Regions from separate parts of the Thermosipho sp. 1074 genome, predicted to be linked through region 2. Evidence: riboswitches for the same ligand, from Rfam matches in the RefSeq annotation. Region 2 holds a riboswitch; each other region holds the start of a gene.
What was found. A riboswitch is a leader RNA that binds a small molecule or an ion and turns the genes downstream of it on or off. The one in region 2 is predicted to bind cobalamin.
Positions count from the first base shown of each region.

Region 1: it holds a riboswitch for cobalamin, as region 2 does, so the genes downstream of both, XO08_RS04950 (bifunctional adenosylcobinamide kinase/adenosylcobinamide-phosphate guanylyltransferase) here and XO08_RS01325 (ABC transporter substrate-binding protein) in region 2, are expected to answer to the same signal.
Region 3: it holds a riboswitch for cobalamin, as region 2 does, so the genes downstream of both, cobT (nicotinate-nucleotide--dimethylbenzimidazole phosphoribosyltransferase) here and XO08_RS01325 (ABC transporter substrate-binding protein) in region 2, are expected to answer to the same signal.

Region 1 covers NZ_LBEX01000015.1:153,796-158,677, reverse strand. Annotated here, with positions in the region: gene XO08_RS04965 (cobyric acid synthase) at 1-79, opposite strand, end outside; gene XO08_RS04960 (adenosylcobinamide-GDP ribazoletransferase) at 88-780, opposite strand; gene cbiR (cobamide remodeling phosphodiesterase CbiR) at 770-1,387, opposite strand; gene XO08_RS04950 (bifunctional adenosylcobinamide kinase/adenosylcobinamide-phosphate guanylyltransferase) at 1,384-1,881, opposite strand; cobalamin riboswitch at 1,935-2,100, opposite strand; tRNA gene XO08_RS04945 (tRNA-Pro) at 2,127-2,203, opposite strand; gene XO08_RS04940 (GGDEF domain-containing protein) at 2,278-3,753, shown strand; gene XO08_RS04935 (isoamylase) at 3,765-4,484, opposite strand; gene XO08_RS04930 (sodium:proton antiporter) at 4,551-4,871, opposite strand; gene XO08_RS04925 (proton-conducting transporter membrane subunit) at 4,865-4,882, opposite strand, start outside.
Region 2 covers NZ_LBEX01000003.1:200,714-205,595, reverse strand. Annotated here, with positions in the region: gene XO08_RS01335 (HAD-IIA family hydrolase) at 1-370, opposite strand, end outside; gene XO08_RS01330 (iron ABC transporter permease) at 396-1,373, opposite strand; gene XO08_RS01325 (ABC transporter substrate-binding protein) at 1,370-2,251, opposite strand; cobalamin riboswitch at 2,309-2,502, opposite strand; gene XO08_RS01320 (1-deoxy-D-xylulose-5-phosphate reductoisomerase) at 2,493-3,545, opposite strand; gene XO08_RS01315 (thiamine diphosphokinase) at 3,524-4,135, opposite strand; gene XO08_RS01310 (ABC transporter ATP-binding protein) at 4,192-4,869, shown strand; gene recG (ATP-dependent DNA helicase RecG) at 4,872-4,882, shown strand, end outside.
Region 3 covers NZ_LBEX01000015.1:106,143-111,024, forward strand. Annotated here, with positions in the region: gene XO08_RS04710 (LemA family protein) at 1-147, shown strand, start outside; gene guaA (glutamine-hydrolyzing GMP synthase) at 172-1,713, shown strand; gene XO08_RS04720 (diphthine--ammonia ligase) at 1,734-2,366, opposite strand; gene cobT (nicotinate-nucleotide--dimethylbenzimidazole phosphoribosyltransferase) at 2,368-3,384, opposite strand; cobalamin riboswitch at 3,435-3,622, opposite strand; gene nagA (N-acetylglucosamine-6-phosphate deacetylase) at 3,615-4,667, opposite strand; gene XO08_RS04735 (SIS domain-containing protein) at 4,678-4,882, opposite strand, start outside.

The DNA of each region.
Region 1 (4,882 bases), on a different contig from region 2:
AACCTTTTTTTGTAAAATATCTACATAAAGCTGTGGAAATAATAGACTTTCCAACGTTTGAAGCAGTCCCCTGGATCATTAATACCACTATATCACCCCCAAAATCACTAAGAGTAACTCACTTGTTATAATACAAGTTGCCCCCAAAACATCCCCTGTAATACCACCTATCTTTTTTTTAGATATAATGCTCATAAAATAGGAAAATAAAAAAGTAATAAAAAACGACACGACAAAGTATTTTACGATAAACAATAAAGGCATTAAAAACACGGTTGAATAAATTAAATTTTTCCTTTCAAATGGATAAAATATAGCACCAAGTCCTTTTTCTTTGGCAGGTTTTGAAAAAGCCATCAACGAAACCATAGCATACCTTCCAAACACCGAAGAGTAAAAAAAGAAAGTTGGTGAAAGTGTAAAATACAGATTCCAAAATATAACAATATACAATGCCCCAAAAAACACGGCAAAAGCCCCAACGTCTCCTTTAGACATTATTTCAAGTCGTTTCTCCTTATTTGATTGATTCAAAAAGCCATCTATTGTATCCAAAAATCCATCAAAATGAAAGAGATCAAAAAAATAATATCCCAAAATTAAGAAAATTATTTTAACAAAAAAATTTTCAAAATAACCCCCTAAGAAAAAAATAATCCCGGGAATATATCCCACAAGTGGGAAATACCCGGGAATGTTTTTCATCCTTCTTCCAGAATATCTAACTTTAATTGGAATCCTAGATATAAACGCCAACGAAAGTAAAAAATCATAAATCAAAACTATCCCTCCAAAGAGTTAGTGAATGCAAAAAATCTCTTAAGTCAAATACTTCAAAACACACATACTCTAAATTTGGTGAATATTTCAACTTTTTCCTTATTACTTCCAAAGTATCTTTGTCCAATTTAAGATGGTCTTTCCCATTTGAAACACCCATGACATGGTATTCTATTGAATTTTTTAAAAAATTCTCCGTAACCTTTGTCCCAAGCAAATGATGTCCTATGTCAAAAACTGTCCTATCGTGTAAAAAAATATCTTCTTTCAAATTTTCAACTAATATCTTCTCAGATTTTTTTAAAAACACCTCTATACCATCTAACGGATGTACGATGTAATTTGAAATTTCCAATCTACTATTTTCAAAAAAACAAAAGGCTTTTTCAACGTTAAAAATACAATCTGTTGGTAAGTGAACGTTATACTCCAGATTAAATTCTTCTGCTATTTCCTTTAAATCTTCTATTTCGTTCAAAAAAATATTCTTTGTATTTGTATCCCAGCTAAACACCAAAAACTCCACAAAATCCACCTTATCTGCTATAACTTTTACATTTTCAAGATAAGTGCCTGGAAAAAGCCAAGAAGTAGTTCCTAACTTCACTTTAATTCCACCCCTATCCCCGATACCATCAAATAGACTTTTTGTGCTATTTTTGCAATATCTTTATTTAAAAGTCCTAGTCTTTCTACATATTCTCTTACTTGTTTGTTTTCTGGAATTATTCCCCACCCCACCTCATTCGTTACACAAACCAATGTATAATCAACTTTTTTAATACTTTTTAAAAATTTTTCTAAATAATTTTCTATATCTTTCTTGTAATAGTAAAGATTTCCAAGATACGTGGTAATACAATCCAAAATAGCAAATTCATATTTTCCATTTAAACCTTCAATTACTTTATCTACTTCAACAGGTTCTTCAAAGGTGTCAAAACCTTTTCTTTCACTTTTATGACGGTTTATCCTATTTCTCATCTCCTCATCAAAAGGAACCCCTGTTGCAATAAATGCTTTTTTCTTGTAACGTCTTGAGAGGTCAAGCGCAAAACTACTTTTTCCAGACTTAACCCCACCAGTTACTAAAATAACCACCCTTTATCCCCCCAAAATAAAACAAATTTTTCCCACATTGCCCTAGCAATGGGGAAATATCATTTACTACAGGTAGGTCTCCCGGCTCCCGGATCATCCTACTTTCTGCGCCTTCCCAGGTTTTACCCAGTGGCACTTGCAGATTTCGTCCCCGGTTACGGTTGCTGGGCAGCTTCGGATTTTCACCGAATTCCCTTAACCTGCAGTATTGAATATTTAAAAAATGGCCGGTAAAACCGGCCAACTGGTCGGGGTGACTGGACTTGAACCAGCGACCTCTTGCGCCCCATGCAAGCGCGCTAGCCAACTGCGCTACACCCCGTTATTCTACCTTATATTATATTACATCTAAAAAAATGTGTCAAATTATGCTAAAATACTTTTGGAGGGATTTAAATGATAAAATTTTATTTAAAGTACTTTCTATATACTCTTCTTATCTTTTTAACCTTGTTTTACATATTTTATTCTCTTGGCAATCCAAAAGGCATTGAAATTTCTAGAATAAATAATACAACTTTACCAAAAGTTATTATACTAAAGGCCTTTAAAACTATATCCTTTCAAATACCCGTACCTAAAAATTCAAAATACGTATTTTTTCCATTCATAGAAGGTTCTTCTTTTTCCATTAAAAACAACAATTTTCCAATATTTACATTTGGTCTTGGAAAATCTGGACGTACGTGGTATACTCCATTTTTGATACCTATACCAAAGGGTGTAGATGTTCTTACTTTGGAAATTTCAGGAGTTTATTCAATAGGTCTTGGAAAGTTCTTTTTTATAAACGAATCAGAAATATGGAAATATTCTATTTTGAAGTTCCTAACCGACAACTTTTTAAATATTTCAATTGGTCTTATTTCAACATTGGGTTTTCTTTTGTATTTACTTTCGAAAAACACCGGAATAACTAGACAAAAAGCGTATAAATATTTTGCGTTTTCTAGTTTTTTGGCAATTATATGGTTATTGGATGTTATTAGCTTCGAACACTTTTTTTATTCACTTAGGAAATTATTTATCTCCTGTGCTTATCTCTCATTTACATTTTTAATGCGCGGGATCGATTTATATAATTTTTCAACAATACAAAAAAATACAAAAAGATTCTCCTACTTAAATATTCTGGCAAGTATATTACCACTCTTTACAGTCACACCCCAACAATTAAAAACTCTTACGATTTTCATATCCCCTATATTAATACTCAATGGTATATTTATCTTGTACAAAATTGTAAAGTCATACGTCTCGCAAAACGTAACGTTCGCAAGCCTTTTTGCAATAACAATTATATTTGACAGTATAGTACTTTTCTTTAATCTTCCGTTCAGAATGCTTTCACCATTTGGAATTATATCGTTATTTTTAAGCTTTGCCTCAAGTATTATACTAGAATACAAAGAAAAGATTCACGAATTAAATGTAATATATGCAAGAAGCCTGATTGATCCCCTAACAGGGGCATGTAATAGGGGTTTTTTAGGAAATATAAAACTAGAAAAAAACGATATATTGATATTTATAGATCTCAACAAATTTAAATATATAAATGATACATATGGGCATGACAAAGGGGATGAAATACTAAAAAAACTTTCAAGTATAATTAAAAGCAACTTAAAATCTTCGGATATATTTGTACGTATGGGGGGAGATGAATTTTTAATTATCTTAAAAAATTCCACAAAAAAAGAAGCAGAAAAACTCATCAAAAAAATTCACAATGAATTTAACAAATCCTCGGAACTTTCACCAACTTTTTCATGGGGAATAACAAATATTGAAGGTTCCCTTAAACAATCAATAAGAACCGCAGATGATCTCATGTATAAAATGAAAGGTGAAAAAAAAGCCTCTCAATAGAGAGGCTTTTTTCATTTTAATCCAACCGTTAATTTTCCATCTTTTTTATAAACCTGGAAAAATCCATTTTTCCCACCAAATCCGTCATCTACAAAGGCAGGTGCATTGGGATCAGTAACCCAATTTGTACCATTTACCACAAATTTATACTGATAATCTCCCTCACTTAATTCTAAAACGGCTTCCCAAACACCATCGTCAACTTCATAACATTCGGTCTCTTCTGCATTCCAATTATTAAAATTACCCGCTATCGTTACATAATCTGCATCTTTATACTCAAAACGTATCACTACATATCCTTCATCATCTACAAACATCTTTTTTGGGTCAAAATTCTTGTTTACCTCTTTTTTATTCTCTTTCTTTTCCTCGCCTTTTAAAACCACTAATCTTCCATCCTTTTCAACTAAAGTAAAAATACCATTTTTCCCTCCAAATCCATCATCTACATATCCCGGTGCTTCTGGGTCTTCCTTCCAATTCTTTCCATCAATTACATATTTATACTGATACGTACCGGGCTCTAATTTTAAAGAAATCTTCCATACACCCTCCTCTTTTTCCATTGCAATGGAACTTGAAGACCAATTATTAAAAGTTCCTGCAAGGTATACAACTTTTGCATCTACCGCCTCTTTAAAAGTAAATACAACCTTATCATCTTTAACTAAAACTGCTGAAAAATTCAAAACGGAAAAAATCAAAAGAATACATATAAATTTTTTCATAAATCCTACCTCCTTTGGAAATAATTCCACTTTAAATTATACACAAAAAGTAACGTGTTATCCACATTACTCTTTTTCAATTTCATTTAAATCCTTTTTTCTTTTCTTCTCCACAACAATCATGGTAATTGAAAGAAGCAGTGAAATTGTGGCAAACCCAATAACTATAGATGTTATTATAACCGCTTGTGGAAATGGATCTACGTAATTTCCACTTCCCTTTAAAGGAGGAGCATTTCCAATTTTTGACGCAATAACTACAAACAAGAAAACAATTCCCGTATTTAACACATCAAGCGCTATTATTTTTGAAATTATATGCTTTTTGAACAAAAGACCATAAATTGATAAAAATATGATCAAAAATGGTGCTATAAAATCTACCATAACCTTCCTCC
Region 2 (4,882 bases):
CTGAAGTTTCCACGATTGTATGTCCTACTTTTTTAAAAATATTTTTTATTTCATTATTTCCGACAATGAAAACCTTTTTAGGACCAAATTTATCAAAAAGATATTCTGCCGTTTCAATACCTGCTGTGAAAATTTGATTTTCTGTTATAGATAGTCCATTTTTTGAAAATTCTTTTAGATAAGACTCTGTAGATTTGTTTGAGTTATTTGTTAAAAAGACAAAATTTTTATTTAGTTTTTTTGTTTTTTCTGCAAAAGATATTGAGCCTGGTAATAAATTTCCACTAAGTGAAAATGTACCGTCGATATCTAAAACAAATAACTTTACCTTTTTTAGTTTTTCTAAGGCATTTTTTGACATTAATTTCATGTAATCACCTCAATAGAATTATACATTATTTTTTAGTTTTTAAAAGGATAAACATAAGTGGTGCACCAATAAAAGAAGTGATAACACCTATTGGAATCTCAATAGGTGAGGCAATTGTTCTAGCGATTGTATCTGAAATAGAGAGGAATATTCCACCAAGTAATGCACTACCCATTAAGCTGTATTTATGTTTGGGACCTGTTAAAATCCTTGCAGCATGAGGGATTATCAATCCTACAAAACCTATAATTCCAGTTTTTGATACTATGACAGAAATTGAAAAAGAACCTAGTAGATAAAAAAACCACTTGATTTTTTCAGTTTCAACACCAAGAAGTTTTGCTTCTTCCTCACCTAATGCTATAGCATCTAATTCTTTATTTTTTATATATCCAGATAAAAAAAGAATAATTAGTGCAGAAAATGGAAGGATAAGATCATCCAATGTTATCCCTGAAAGACTTCCAAACAACCAAATATGGGCACTTGTAAGAGTTTTTCTCGATAGACTAATTAACAATATAGTAGCGGAAGAAAATATTGTACTTATTAAAACACCGGATAAAATAAGATGCGTTATAGGGATTATATTTTTTCTTTTTGCAAGGAGGATGGCAAGAAGTGAGGCTATTATGGAAAATAAAAAAGAGAAAAAGTTTACACTGAATATTTTGTTGAGTGAAACTGCAGCGTATATTGCAAGTACTGCGCCAAATCCTGCGCCAGAAGATGTACCAATAAGGTATGGATCAACTAATGGATTTTTCATTATTGTTTGAAAAATATTTCCTACTAAAGCTAATATTGAACCAGAAATTATTCCCATTAAAATTCTGGGGAATCTTACATTCCATATTAAGAATTTAATTCTTTCATTTGGAGCATTGAATATATAAGAAACTGGTAATTTGACACTACCTATTGAAAGATTTAAGAATAAAATTAAAAGAAAGAAAACTGGAAGGATAATCCTCCCAGTTTTAGGATTAAGAAATTTTTTCATTTATTTCCTCCGTAAAAGAAATTATAGAATATATCAAGGTATTTTACTATATTGGGTGAGATTGAGCTAATATCATTTCCATCAATAATTAATACTTTGTCATTTTTAACGGCTTTTAAAGATGAAAAGAGTTTATTTCCCTTTATCTTTTCTTTTATTTGATTTGGATCACCATATCCTGCTATTATTATTACATCTGGGTTGTTTATAGTTAAGAATTCCCAATTTACAGAGAACCAACCGTTATTTCCTGTGTATGGTGCACAGATATTTACTCCACCAGCAATAGTAATGAGTTCGTTTATGTAGGAGCCCGTTCCTGCAGTCCATAAATCTTTTGTTTCATCGTTGGGTACTGTAATTGTAAAGAATACCTTTGGTCTTTCATTAAGTGGAATTTTTGCAGTTTTTGTACCATAATCTTTCAATTTTGATAAAATTTCATCTTTTATCATTTTTGCTTCTTTTTCCTTGCCAAACACACTTCCAAGTAACATTACGTCTCTTGCTACATCATTTAAGGAAACGGGATTAAGTACCAATGTTTTTATTCCAAATTTTTCTAATTTTTCAACTTCTGGAAGTTGAAACCCGCCAAAGATAATCACAACATCTGGGTTTAAAGACAAAATTTTTTCAATGTTTAAAGGTACCATATTTCCAATCTTTTCTGCGTTAAAGCTATCCCAATCTGTAACTCCGACTATTTTTTTGTCTAATCCAAGTTTTAATAAAAATTTAGTTGAACTTGGTGCTGCAGAAACGACTTTTTCAGGCGTTTTTTCAAAGACAACCAGTCTTCCTGCATCATCTACAATAGAAATTGAAAATGCAATAAAGCTAAGAACAACTAAAAACAAAACCCCTAGTTTTTTCATATCTTCACCTCCTGGTTATATTTAAAAGAAATCGACCACCTTTAGGGACCGTAAAGGTGGCTTTTTCCTTCTAAAAAAAGGTATCCCGACTCCCGGTTCATCCTACTTTCAGCGCCTTCCCAGGTTTTCCCCAGTGGCATTTGTACTGATTTCGTCCCCGGTTACGGTGGCGTCCCCGTGCCGGATTTTCACCGGCTTCCCTTTTTTTAGAAGAAATGTATCTCACGTAAATTATAACACATCAAAAATTATTTGCAATTTGCCTTGCAAGTTTATCTACTTCAAAAACATCTTCTAAATCCCTTATTTTGCCATTTATTTTTTCACATGTGTCTATAACTATCTTTGAGATATTGTGAAACTTTATTTTACTTTCCAAAAACATATTTACTGCAACTTCATCTGCTGCGTTAAAAGCTACTCTTTTTGCAAGATCTTTAATAATTTTTTTACCATAAAAAAAAGCGGGGTATTTTTCTTCACTTACCTCTGTAAAAATAAAATTTTCCTCTTTAAACTCTGGCCAATTTAGGTTTATATACATTCTCTTTGGATAAGTCAGTGCATATGAAATTGGTATTTTCATATCAGGGAATCCAAAGTGTATTTTTACTGTACCGTCTTTCAAGAAAACTGCACCATGAACTGTGCCCGTGGGGTGTATTAATACATCTATTGTGTCTAATTCAAATAATTCATATGCTTCAATTACTTCAAAGGCTTTATTTATCATAGTTGATGAGTCGACTGTTATTTTTTGTCCCATATTCCATACAGGGTGTTTTAATATTTCTTTTGGAGTGAGGTTTTCTATGTTATCATATTCTCTTATTGCGCCACCTGATGCGGTTATTAATATTTTTTCTACGTTTTCATCAAAAATCTGAAAGATGGCAGAATGCTCGCTATCAACTGGTATTAATTCTACATCTTTACAAGCTTTTTTTAACAATGGTCCTGCACAAACTAAGGCCTCTTTTGTGGCAAGGGCAAGTCTTTTTGTGAATTTAATTGCTTGGAATGTGGATATAACACCATTAAACCCAGGAATTGCCGCAACAACTATATCTGGGGTTGTTTTTTCCAAAAGTTCCTCTATGGAAGAGACATTTGATAATACTTGTGAGTAATAAAAATTTACATTGTATTCTTTTACAATTTTTTCCCCAAGTTTTTTATTTTGCCCAAATACAACTCCAGTTACCTTATATCCTTTTAGTTTTTTTATTACGTCTAATGTTTGAGTGCCAATTGAACCTGTAGCACCTAAAATCACAACGGTTTTTTCAACCATCTAAAATAAATCACCTCTCCTTCAAAAACTTGTACTTTTATATTTTTAGAATTAGTTTCATTACTAATTCCAATGGGATTTTTTATGTTCATTTCCCCGTTAAATGTGTATTTGAAACCATCTAGTTTGAATTTTGCATTACAAATTGGAATAAAAGACCAGATTTCTCCTATTTTCACATTTTTTTCAAATGTATTTTTGATAATGGAACATTCTAATTTTTCAGATCTTAACAAAATTTTTGTGTCAAATTTTTTCATCAATCCAAATAAAGCAAGTATCATATCAAGTCTTTCTCCAAAAAAATTTAATATTTCGATTTCGTCGTATCCATTTTCAAATGCGTATTTAATTGCTATTTCACAGTCCGTTTCATCTTTTTCTTTCGGGTATTCAATGATTTCAACGTTATTTTTTTTGAAATATTCCAAAGTATCATTATCCAAAGAATCTAAGTCTCCTATAATGACATTTGGAAGAATACCCCTTTCCTTTAAAACTTTTGCTCCTCCATCTGCTGCAATTATTATGTCCGAGTTAATGTACAATGTTTCTTTTGCGTTTCCATTTAATATTATTGTTGCTTTCACGTTATCCCTCCCATGTTATAATATTACATGAGAAATTATAACATGGAGTGAAGAAAATGATTGTTAAAGCAAAAAAATTAACAAAATTATATGGAAAAAATGAAAAAATAGAAGCCTTAAAGGGTGTAGATTTGGAGATAGAAGAAGGAGAAATAGTTGCGGTTTTAGGGCCTTCTGGATGTGGAAAAACTACACTTTTAAATTGTCTTTCAGGGCTTGATGAACCTACCTCAGGAAGTATAAAAGTTCTTGGAAAAGATCTTGTGAAAATGAAAGAAGATGAGAAAACTATTTTTCGTTCCAAATATATGGGATTTATATTCCAATTTTTTAATTTAATTCCAGTATTAAATGCGGTTGAAAACGTTGAGCTTCCACTTTTGATCTCAAAAAAATTTGGTATACGGGAGATAAGAAAAAAAGCGCTTGAGTGGCTTGAAAGATTGCATATTAGCCACAGGGCATATGCATATCCTAATGAGATGTCTGGTGGCGAGCAACAGAGGATTGCAATTGCACGTGCACTGATAAATAATCCCAAAATAGTGTGGGCAGATGAGCCTACAGGGGCGTTAGATACAAAGAACAGTGAAGAAATTATGGAAATCATATTGGATATGAATAGACAGTTAGGTACAACTTTTGTTATAGTAACTCACGATCCAAACGTTGCCAAAAAAGCTCATAGGATAATTAGGATGGATAGTGGAAAGATAGTATCAACAGGAGGGTAAAATTGTATATTCC
Region 3 (4,882 bases), on a different contig from region 2:
CAATTTTACAACGATATAGTTATGAAATACAACACAAGAATCTCAGTCTTTCCAACAAATATAGTTGCAAAGATGTTTAATTTTAAAGAGGCATCATTTTTTAAGATTGAAGAAGTGGAAAGGGAAGTTCCAAATGTAGATATTTAAAAAAAGAGTGTGGGGGGTGTCCTTTTGAAAACGGTGGTTGTTTTAGATTATGGTTCACAGTACACACAACTTATTGTCAGAAGAATCAGGGAAAAAGGTTATTATGCAGAACTTTTGCCTTGGGATGCAACAGAAGAAGAAATAAAATCTTTGAATCCTTTTTCTGTTATACTTTCCGGTGGACCATCGAGTGTATATGAAAAAGATGCACCTTATGTTCCAGATTTCATTTTAAATTTGAAAGTGCCCATATTGGGGATTTGTTATGGCCTTCAGGCATTAGTTTACAAGTTTGGAGGAAAGGTGGAAAAATCAGAAAAAAGGGAATTTGGGCATGCAGTTTTAAAGGTGAAAAAAGATCCTTTATTTGAAGAATTACCCGAAAAGTTTGATGTTTGGATGAGTCACTCAGATAGAGTTGAAAAACTTCCAGAAGGTTTCTACGTCATTGGTGAAAGTGAAAATTCACCTTTTGCCGCTGTGAGAAACAAAGAGGGAACTATTTATGGGGTGCAATTTCACCCGGAAGTGACACATACGCAATTTGGAAGTAAGATTTTGGAAAATTTTGTCTCAAAAATAGCAAAGATGCCTAAAAATTGGCAGATGAGTGACTTTGTAAAAGATAAGATAAGAGAAATAAGACAAATTGTGGGAAATGATAAAGTTATACTTGGTTTGTCTGGTGGAGTAGATTCGTCTGTAGTTGCAATGCTTTTGCATAAAGCAATTGGGAAAAATTCCATTCCAATTTTTGTTGATACGGGACTTTTGAGGTTAAATGAAAGAGAAGAGGTGGAAGAAAAATTTAAAAATTTAGGAATAGAGATATTCGTTGTAGATGCAAAAGAAAGGTTTTTGAGTGCTTTGGAAGGAATGGAAGATCCTGAAGAAAAAAGAAAGATAATTGGTCATACTTTCATAGATATTTTTTATGAAACTTCTATGAATTTACTTAAAGAGCATGGAAATATTAAATATTTGGCACAAGGGACGTTATACCCCGATATTATTGAAAGTAAAGTAAGCGAAAGAAAATCTGCGGCAAAGATAAAGACACATCACAATGTAGGGGGGCTCCCTGAGAAATTACCTTTTAAAATAATAGAACCTTTGAGGTATCTTTTCAAAGACGAAGTAAGAAAATTGGGAAAGATATTGGGTTTACCAGATGATATGATTAATAGACATCCATTCCCTGGACCAGGACTTGCCGTAAGAATAGTAGGAAAAATCACAAAAAGAGCTGTTGAAATACTACAACAAGCAGATTACATATTTATAGAAGAATTGAAGAAAAATGGTTTGTATGAGAAAGTTTGGCAGGCATTTGCCGTATTTCTTCCCATAAAATCTGTAGGGGTTATGGGAGATTATAGAACGTATGAAAATGTAATAGCATTAAGGGCGGTAAATAGTTTTGATGGTATGACTGCAGATTGGTCAAAACTACCACATGAATTTTTAAATAAAGTTGCAAAAAGAATAATAAATGAGGTTGAAGGAGTAAATAGAGTAGTTTACGATATTACCTCAAAACCACCTGCAACTATAGAATGGGAGTAGTATAACACCCCGCTTGGGTGTTATACTATTTCAAGTATGAATTTACCAGATTTTTCAATAGTGGACTTTACTTTAAATTTAATTGGAAATTTAAAGATAGGTCCATCATATACAAAGGTGTGGTATTCTCCATTTTCACCACATACATCTATTCCCATTTTTTCAAATTCTTCTATTAAATCTAATGACAAGTCTCTACCTAGAAAATTTTTGAGTTCTTTTTTGATGGATATTATTTTTGCTTTGAATCCAAGCAAGAGAAACTCTTTAACTATGTCTTTTCTTTTACGTTGCCAAAGGGGTTCAAATACTTTTACGTTTTTCTTTGAACATACGTTTTTTACCCAATCTAAGTGTGCTTGTAAATCAATATCTCCAAATATTCCAATACCACTGTATGCGTATTCTTCTAGGAATTTAAGAAAGTTTTTTTCATAGTTTTCCCAGCTACTACTTTTAGTTATAAGTGGTAGCCCCAAGCTTTTTGCTTGTTGTTCCAATATGTGTTTTGGTAGGCCGTGGGCCCTTGAATGAATCTTATCTTCTGATAACATTGTAAATAGATAATCAATCGTTGTAAATTTTTTAAGACCGTAGTACAAGGCAAGTGTGGAATCTTTTCCTCCACTCCATGAACAAAATACTTTTCCCATTTTATTGATCGCTTCCTTTTGAAACATTTGCAGATTCGAATGTAGCCATTTCCCTTATCATTTTTATCGCAGCTTCGATCAGGTACATAGAAAGTACCGCACCTGTACCTTCTCCAAGACGCATATCTAAATCCAAAATAGGTCTTTCGTTTATTGAATCTAGTATTACTTTATGTCCTTTTACTTTGGACTTATGACCAAAGAGGACGTAATCTTTTACCTTTTTATCTATATGATATGCTATGAGAAATCCCGCTGTAGTGGGAAAACCATCTATAACTACTGGTATTTTTTCTTCAACTGCTTGGAGTATAAATCCTGCCATTTCTCCTATGCAATAGCTCCCCACTTTTGAAAGGACGTCTATGGAATCTGATGGATTGGGATTGTTTACTTTTATCGCCTTTTCCACAACTTGTTTTTTTCTTTTTAGTTTTTCGTTGTCTATAGGAGTACCTATATCTAGTATTTCATCTAGATTAAATCCAAAAGCAGCTGCAATTGCAGTTGCAGTGGTAGTGTTTCCTATTCCCATATCACCTATAGCCAGTAAGTCTGCACCTTCATTAATTGCATCTTTTGCAATTTTTTGTCCATACTCTACGGATTTTAACGCATCATCTTTTGACATAGCAGGACCTTTTGTGAAATTTTTTGTACCATATCCCACTTTCTTTACTATTAAAGATGGATGTTGATCAAAATCATAGTCAACTCCTGCATCAACAACATAGACTTTTGCCCCCACGTGTTTTGAAAAAACGTTAATTGCCGCTCCTTGGTTTAAGAAGTTAAGGACCATTTGAAATGTTACTTCTTTTGGATATGCCGAAACTTTCTCTTCTACCACCCCATGATCTCCTGCAAATACATAAACCCTTTTGTCGTTAAAAAGTTCTGGAAGTTCTTTTTCTTGGATAAGAGAAATTTTTAATGCTATTTCTTCCAAGTATCCAAGACTTCCTACAGGCTTTGTGAGGTTGTTTAGTCTGTTGATGACTTTCTCCCTAAGTGTCATTTTATCCCCTCCTACAAACAAAAACTTCCACAAAAAGCCCTGAGCTTTTGTGGAATTTATACATCCAAGATAGGTTTCCCGGCTCCCGGATCATCCTACTTTCTACACCTTCCCAGGTTTCCCCCAGTGGTATTTGCAGATTTCGTCCCCGGTTACGGTTGCTGGGCAGCCCCGGATTTTCACCGGTGTTCCCTTTTCTTGGATGTTTTTAGTATAAATTTTCTCTAAAATTATACCACAGTATCTATAATATTTAGGTCTTGATTTAGTAACACAAACTTAGCATCATATCCTATTTTGATCCGTCCTGTGTCTATTTTTAAATTTTTAAGTGTGTTAAAAGAAGATACCCATGAGAGTTCTTTTAGAGAGCAATTGGTGGCCTTTTTGAAATTTTTGAGCCCATCTATGAATTTTAGTGTGCTTCCTGCAAGGGTTCCATCTTCAAGCCTTGCTATATTATCTTTTACCTTTACAAGAAGATTTCCCAGTGTGTAAATGCCATCGCCAAGTCCTGTGGCTGATATACTATCTGTAATAAGGATAATTTTTTTTGCACCTAGTGTTTGGTATACTAATTTTAAAAATTCAGGAGATGAATGTACAAAATCTGCAATTATCTCAACGTACGGTTTGTGTAAAAAAACACCACCTACAATGCCAACTTCTCTGTGATGTAACGTAGATAGGGCATTGGGAAAGTGTGTAATTCTTTTAACATCAAGGTCAAAGAACTCTTTAAAAATCTTGTAATTTGCATTTGAATGTCCAATTGAAGGAACAATATTGTTTTTTCTTAATTTTTCCAGTAGATCCTTTGAATTGGGAAGTTCTGGTGCAAAACTTAAAATTTTTACATTTTTAAGTTGTGGAAGTGCATCGTTAAAAGATTGTATATATGCTTTGTTTTGAGCTCCCGCTTTCTTTTTATTTAAAAAAGGGCCTTCAAAGTGCAATCCCATAAGGGAAGGGTGCGTGGCATTTGAAAAATTTTGTGTTACATTATTTAGTACTTCAAAAGAATGAGAAACGGTAGTGGGAAAAAGATATGTAACACCGTTAGATAGGACCTTATTCCCCCAAATGTTAAAATCTTTATCTGTTGCAGTCATACAATCTATTCCCATATATCCGTGGGTGTGTGTATCCACAAATCCTGGCATTAATAAAAGTTTGGGGGTACAATCGTATTTTTTTACATTTATTATCTTTTTATCAAATTCTATATCTCCTGTAAATTCTCCTTCAATTGGATCAACTATGAGTGCTTTTTCTATTATCATATAATACCTCCTATATTTTCACACTTTTCGATAAATTTTCAGGTCTATCTGGATTTAGCCCTTCTGATATAGCCTTTTTGTAGGCTAGTATTTGTAAGAAAATAACTCTCAACGGAGTTTCAAATCCGCTATTGTATTTAATATCTATATCTCCATCTTTTCCTAAGTATATAACTTTGGTGTATTTTTCCAAATCTTTCTTTAATGTGTGTTCG